2 regions of the Feifania hominis genome follow, and region 2 is predicted to be linked to the other one. Evidence: predicted binding sites of a transcription regulator. Region 2 holds the regulator's gene; the other holds the start of a gene.
The links. Region 2 encodes Rex, which represses fermentation and respiration genes when NADH is low (regulators of the CRP and FNR family bind a similar motif). Its sites were predicted from a motif close to ATTGTTAANNNNTTAACAAT; they were not measured.
Positions count from the first base shown of each region.

Region 1 (3,408 bases), on a different contig from region 2:
GTGGTGATCTCCTGCAGCGCCTCGATGCACTGCTCCACGCCGTCGACGGCGATATACTTGTAGTCGGGGGCCTGGTCCATGCTCGCGAGGATGCCGCCCGCACGCGGGAAAAAGCGCGAGCGGAACGTGGAGCCGTCGAGCTTGTCGTCTTTCGGTAGCTCGATGTGCTCCTCGCGCAGCCAGTCGGCCACTTCGTCAAAGGTCAGCACACAGTCGATCATGCCCGGGTACCGCTCCGCCTCGTCGATTTTGGAGATGCACGGCCCGATAAAGACGGTGTAGCAATCGGGGTCCTGCTGCTTGAGGTAGCGCCCGTGTGCGAGCATGGGCGAGAGGGTGTGAGCGAGATATTTGAGCGCGTCGGGGTAGTATTTTTCAATCAGGCGGGTCACCGAGTGGCAGCAGGACGAGATGATGACGTCGTGCTCGCCGCTTGCGACCATGCGCTCGTATTCGGTCTTGGCGATGTAGGCGCCGAGTGCGGTCTCGTGGGCCTCAGCGAAGCCGAGCTTCTGAAGAAGCTCCTCAAACTGCGCAATGCCCGAGCACTCAAAACCGGCGATGAACGAGGGCGCGACCGAAGCCACGACCCGCCGGCCGGCGGCGATGGCGTCGCGCACCTTTTGTACATCGTTTCGCGGTTCCTTGGCGTTCTGCGGGCAGACTACCACACAGCGCCCGCAGAGCAGGCACTCGTCCGCGATGATCTGGGCCTGGTGGTCCTTGATGCGGATGGATTTGACCGGACATTCGCGGATGCATTTGTAACAGTCTTTGCAATTTGCCTTTTGAAAACGCAGCACTTCCATGTCACTTCACCCGGCTGAGAATATGCTGGTTGAATTTCTCCTCGCAGTTCTCCTTGTTGAGTCCGGTGACAAACTCCTCGCCGACCTTGACGGTGACGCCGTCGGTGCAGTGGCCAAGGCAGAAAGAGGCGCTCAGGTTCACCTTGTCCTGCAGACCGTGCTGCTCGATGAGCGATTTGAACCCGCCGATGATGTCATAGGAACCTCTCAGGTGGCAGGAGCTGCCGATGCAAACGAATACGTCCAACATAATAAGTCCTCTCCCTTAACAAGCGTATTTTGTCGATTGTTAATTATTTAACACTACAATTATTATACATGGGCAAAAGGGGTACTGTCAAGCGGCGAAACACGCAAAAAACAGGGAGAAATCTTGTGCTTTTCGCCAGGGGAGGCAACCGTTTCCAGCCGGTGAGAAAAAGACAGAAAACAGTGGAAAAATCACCCGGTTTTCGGTATGATAGAATAGAGAGGGAAAAAGATTGTTAAATTTTTATCAATTATTTTTCTTCAACCTCTTGACGCGGCCCTTGGGATAGAGTATATTATTGTTATAAAATTAACAATCAGCCAAAATGGGAATCAATTGAGGAGGAACAGAAATGGCAAAAGAGAAAGTTGTCAAAGACCCGAAGACGGTGGATGTCAAAGCGATGGTCGACGAGCTGGTCGAAAAGGCCGACGTTGCGCTTCGCGAGTACATGTCCCTGACGCAGGAGCAGGTGGACGAGATCGTTCATGCGATGAGCCTTGCGGGACTCGACGCCCACTTTGACCTTGCGAAGATGGCGTATGAGGAGACCGGCCGCGGCGTCGTCGAGGACAAGGTCATCAAGAACATGTTCGCCACCGAGTACATCTACCACTCGATCAAGTATCAGAAGACCGTCGGCATTGTCGACGAAAACGAGATGGAGGGCTACGTCGAGGTCGCGGAGCCGGTCGGCATCGTCGCCGGCGCCACCCCGGTTACAAACCCCACCTCGACCACCATGTTCAAGTCGCTCATCTGCGCCAAGACGAGAAACCCGATCATCTTCGGCTTCCACCCGTCGGCTCAGAAGTGCTCGGCCGAGGCTGCTCGCATCGTGCGCGACGCGGCGGTAAAAGCGGGCGCGCCCGCCAACTGCATCCAGTGGATCGAGCACCCCTCCATCGAGGCGACCACCTATCTGATGAATCACCCGAAAGTCTCGCTGATTCTCGCGACCGGCGGCGCCGGCATGGTCCGCTCGGCCTACAGCTGCGGCAAGCCCGCGCTCGGTGTCGGCCCGGGCAACGTCCCCTGCTACATTGAGAAATCCGCCAACGTCAAGCGCGCCTGCACAGACCTGATGCTCTCGAAGACCTTTGACAACGGCATGATCTGTGCCTCCGAGCAGGCAGTCATTGTCGACAAGGAAATTGCAGCCCCGTTTGAGCAGTTCATGAAAGAGAACAACTGCTATTTCACCGATGAGAAAGAGACTGAGCTTCTCTCGAAATACGTCATCAAGGAGGACGGTCACTCGGTCAACGCCGCCGTCGTCGGCAAGCCTGCCACATGGATTGCCGAGCAGGCGGGCATCAAAGTCCCGAAAGACACCAAGATTCTCATCGCCAAGCTCCCCGAGCCGAAAGACGAGTACCCGCTGGCGCATGAGAAGCTCTCGCCGGTGCTCGCGTACTTTGTCTGTGAGGACGCAAAGCAGGGCTTCGACTATGCAAATAGGATGCTTGAGCTCGGCGGTCTCGGCCACTCGGCCGTCATCCACTCCTCCAACGAGGAACTGTGCCAGAAGTACAGCGAGGCCATGCGTGTCGGCCGCGTGATCGCAAACTCCCCGTCGTCGCAGGGCGCCATCGGCGACATCTACAACACCAACACTCCCTCCCTCACACTGGGCTGCGGTTCCTACGGGCACAACTCGACCACGTCGAACGTCTCGTCGGTCAACCTCATCAACAAAAAACGCCTGGCCAAGAGGAGAAAAAATATGCAGTGGTTCAAAGTTCCGCCGAAGATCTTCTTTGAGTATGACTCCATTCAGTACCTCGAGAAGATGCCGAACATCTCGCGTGCGTTCATCGTCACAGACCCGGTCATGGTCTCGAGCGGCTATGTTGACAAGATTCTCTACTATCTGAGAAAGCGCAGCGAGTACTGCCACAGCGAGATCTACGCCGACGTTGAGAGCGATCCGTCGGTTGAGACCATCATGCGCGGTGTCGAGGCCATGAAGCGCTTCCAGCCCGATGTCATCATCGCGCTCGGCGGCGGCTCCGCCATGGATGCGGCCAAGGGCATGTGGCTCTTCTATGAGCACCCTGACACCAGCTTCGACGGCCTGCGCCTGCGTTTTCTGGACATCCGCAAGAGAACATTCTCTTTCCCGAAACTCGGCACAAAGACACAGATGGTCTGCATTCCGACCACTTCCGGCACCGGGTCGGAGGTCACGTCGTTCTCGGTCATCACCGACAAGAAAAACGGCAACATCAAGTACCCGCTTGCCGACTATGAGCTGACGCCGGACGTCGCCATCATCGACCCGCAGTTCTGCATGACCATGCCCAAGTCCATCACGGCCGACACCGGTCTCGACGTTCTGACCCACGC
Region 1 is NZ_JACRSP010000002.1:549,612-553,019, reverse strand. It holds gene H8695_RS06060 ([Fe-Fe] hydrogenase large subunit C-terminal domain-containing protein) at 1-809, opposite strand, end outside; gene H8695_RS06055 ((2Fe-2S) ferredoxin domain-containing protein) at 811-1,059, opposite strand; gene adhE (bifunctional acetaldehyde-CoA/alcohol dehydrogenase) at 1,412-3,408, shown strand, end outside.
Region 1: a site for Rex is predicted at 1,291-1,310, ahead of adhE (bifunctional acetaldehyde-CoA/alcohol dehydrogenase). Genes of this name have one in related genera too.

Region 2 (3,408 bases):
GCTCCCGCTGGGAGTAGGAGGACAGCGCGTAGAACGCATGCAGCCACTCGGTGTTGGAGTGGGTGCGGTCATACAGGCGCACCGCCATGGCCGCGGCCTCCTCGCGCCGCGCGTACCCGGCGGGCTGGAACGTGGTGGGGGTGACGCCGTTGATGATGCCGAAGTCGTAGGCGAGGGTGATGTGGCCCGGGTAATTTGTCACGTCGGTGAACGGGTGGCCGAACGAGACGGCGTTGCCGGCAAGGGTCTCATAGCCGAGCGCGCGCACGAGCATGACGGCCATCTCCTCGCGGGTGATGTACTCCTCGGGGCGAAACGAGGTCGAATCTCTGAGCACGGCGCCGTGGGCGACCGCGGTCTCGACGTCGTCGTAGTACCAGCTCGTCGGGCGGCAGTCGGCAAAGGAGGGGGTGACGACGATCTCGCGCTCCCAGCCGAACAGGCGCGTGAGCATGGCGACGAATTCGCTGCGCTTGACGTTCTGGCCGAAGCCGAACAGCTGCGCCTCGCTGTCGACGCCGTTGACAATCCCGAGAGCGGTTGCGCGCTCGATGACGTCGACCGCCCAGTTTCCGGCGGGCACATCCCGGTAGCTCGACTCGGCGACGGGGGGCTCGTCCGTATCCACGGCGAGCGCGCCGAGCGGCGGCAGAAGACCCGCGACAAGGCACAGGGCAAGACAGAGCGAAAAGAGACGTCGTTTCATAAAAATCCCTCCTGACAGATGATACTTCTTAGACGAGAGACGCCCACCGGTTTGTTGCGAAAGAGCACAAAATTCCGCAATTATTTCAGACCCTGCTCCCGGGCGTAGAAGAACAGGTACTGCTGCGCGATGCCGCCGTGGGGAGAGAAGCGGCCCGCGTCGATCTCGCCGCCGTAGAGGCGGTCGATGGCGCGGGCGATCCACACGTCGACGGGAAAGGCGTCGAGCCGGTTCGCGCCGAAGAGCAGCACGCAGTTTGCCACCTTTTCACCGACGCCGCGAATCTTCATCAGCTCCGCTTTGGCCTGCTCATAGGGGGCCTCGCGCACGAGCTCGAGCGACACCTCGCCGCGCGCGAGCTTTTCAACGGCATCGGCGACATAGCGCGCGCGAAAACCCGCGCGGAGAGGCTCGAGCTCCTGCGCCGTGACGCCCGCAAGCGCGCCGGGCGTCGGAAAGGCGTGATAGGGCCCGCACGGGCCCTCAAGGCGGGGGCCGAAGTGTTCGCACAGGGCCTCGACGATCTTTTTGATGCGGGGGATGTTGTTGTTCTGCGAGAGAATGAAAGTGACAAGCGCCTCGAAGAGGTCCTGGCGCAGCACCCGCACGCCGCCCGCGCAGCGGCAGGCCTCGGCCATGACCGGGTCGCCCGCCGAGAGCGCGCGCTTGATGGCGCCGTAGTCGCGCGCGAGATCGAAGTAGCGGGTGAGAAAGTCGATGTCCTGCGCCGCCGCCTCGCCGTGTAAAAAAAGACTGCTCCCCCGCTGGGAGAGCAGATAGCACCGCGCGCCCGCGCAGACGCGAAAGGCCCCGCCGCGCTCCTCAAAGCGGAAGCACTGGCCGGAGTGCAGCGTCTGCGCGAGGTCAAAATCGGCATACGAGCCGATACAGGTTGTATTTATTGCGATATTCATAACAGTTTGTATTACTTGCCCCGCTCGTTGATGCGGTAGCAGAGGGTCATGAGGCTGTCGCCGAGGTGGACGTTTTCCACCGGGATTTCGGTCTTGAGATGGATGTCGCCGTTGCTGAAGTTCCAGAGCCCCTCGATGCCGAGCGCCTCGAGACGGTCGGCGATGGGGCCGGCCTCGCTGCGCGGCACGGCGAGCACCGCGATCTTGGGCCTGTGGGTCTCAAAGAAGTGTTCGAGCTCGTCGATGTGCTGCACGGTGACGCCGGTGATGTTGAGCCCCACGAGGCTCGGCTTGACGTCGAAGATGCCCACGAGCTTGAAGCCGCGCTTTTCAAAGTTGAGATGCTGAATCAGCGCGGTGCCGAGGTTGCCCACGCCGATGACGATGGCGGGGTAGAAGTTCTGAAGCCCGAGGATGTTGCTGATTTCATCGTGAAGATAGCGCACATTGTAGCCGTAGCCCTGCTGGCCGAAGCCGCCGAAGCAGTTGAGGTCCTGCCGGATCTGCGAGGCGGTGATGCCCATGCGCGCCGAGAGCTCCTTTGAGGAGATCTTGTCAATATCGTTTGCGAGCAGCTCGCCGAGATAGCGGTAGTAGCGGGGCAGTCTGCGGATGACTGCCAGTGAGATCTTGTCTTTCATCTCGCGCCCCCTGAATGTTCGTGTAAAGATACTGCTATTATACGATAAAAGGGCGCGGTCTGTCAATTAATTAACAAATTGCGGGCAGTGGAAACGGCGGCGGTACAAGCATGGACGCCTGCTGCGGTCGCGGCTCCGCGACAGGGCTTTGGCACGATCAGCCCGTTTGCCGCGCGCGAACACTCAAGCATTTTATGTGTCAATGATAACAGCGAATCAGTGTTGGAAAAAACGATTCTGCTGCGTTACGATGAATGCAAACAAAAAGCTCTGCCGAGAAAGGAAAATCGAAAAGCAGATGGTCATTTGGAAAAAAAGCTGCCAAAAGATGTCACGGTTACATGACCGTTGTTTCACGGTGGGCGTATCTTTTACATTTCGTATCTGATAGCATAACCATAGTAACCTGTCTGATATTAAACGGGGGAATTGCCATGTTGACCGATATTCCATACAGTACACTCGCGCAGGACAGCGCCTATGAGATCATGCTGCTGCGTGACCAGGAGAACGCCGCGTTCGCCGAGATCGCGCGGCGCACCGGCAGATCGGCGGGGGGCGCCGCGCAGCTCTACAACAGGGTGAAAGTGAAGCAGATTCGCCTCTACCTCAACCACATCGCGTGCTGGCTCGGCCATGAGACCGCCGCCGAGGTCACAAAGTTCTACTACAGCATCTACGAGTGCTATCAGGACCGCCGCTGCGCCTGCGCGTATCTGGAAAAGAGCTGGCAGGAGCTTCTCGACAGATACCGGTGCGGCGAGCCGGGAATGCCGAAGTCTTTCGCCGAGAGTCTGCCGCCCCTGCTGCCGCCGCTGGGGGAAAAGACCGTCGCGCGCATTGTGAGCCTGCGCGAGGGCGGCACGTCGTTTCAGAAGATCGCGGGGGAGCTGAACCTGACTCCGGCCAAGGCGAAACACGTCTACAACAGCCACTACCACAAACTGGTGCTGGGGTATCTCGAGTCTCTGCCGGCCGCGGGGGACGGCGCCGGAGAGCGGCGGGCCCTCTGGGAGAGCTACCTGAATAAGAATGTCTCGCCCCAAAAATTCTACGACGAAATGAGACGCTGACGCAGAGAGGGGCCGCCCCACATCGGGGCGGCCCCTCTCTGTATATGCTGTGACGCCGGCGCGGCGTCACAGCC
Region 2 is NZ_JACRSP010000003.1:262,912-266,319, forward strand. It holds gene H8695_RS08305 (S-layer homology domain-containing protein) at 1-706, opposite strand, end outside; gene H8695_RS08310 (DNA-3-methyladenine glycosylase family protein) at 787-1,620, opposite strand; gene H8695_RS08315 (redox-sensing transcriptional repressor Rex) at 1,632-2,261, opposite strand; gene H8695_RS08320 (hypothetical protein) at 2,349-2,606, shown strand; gene H8695_RS08325 (hypothetical protein) at 2,696-3,334, shown strand.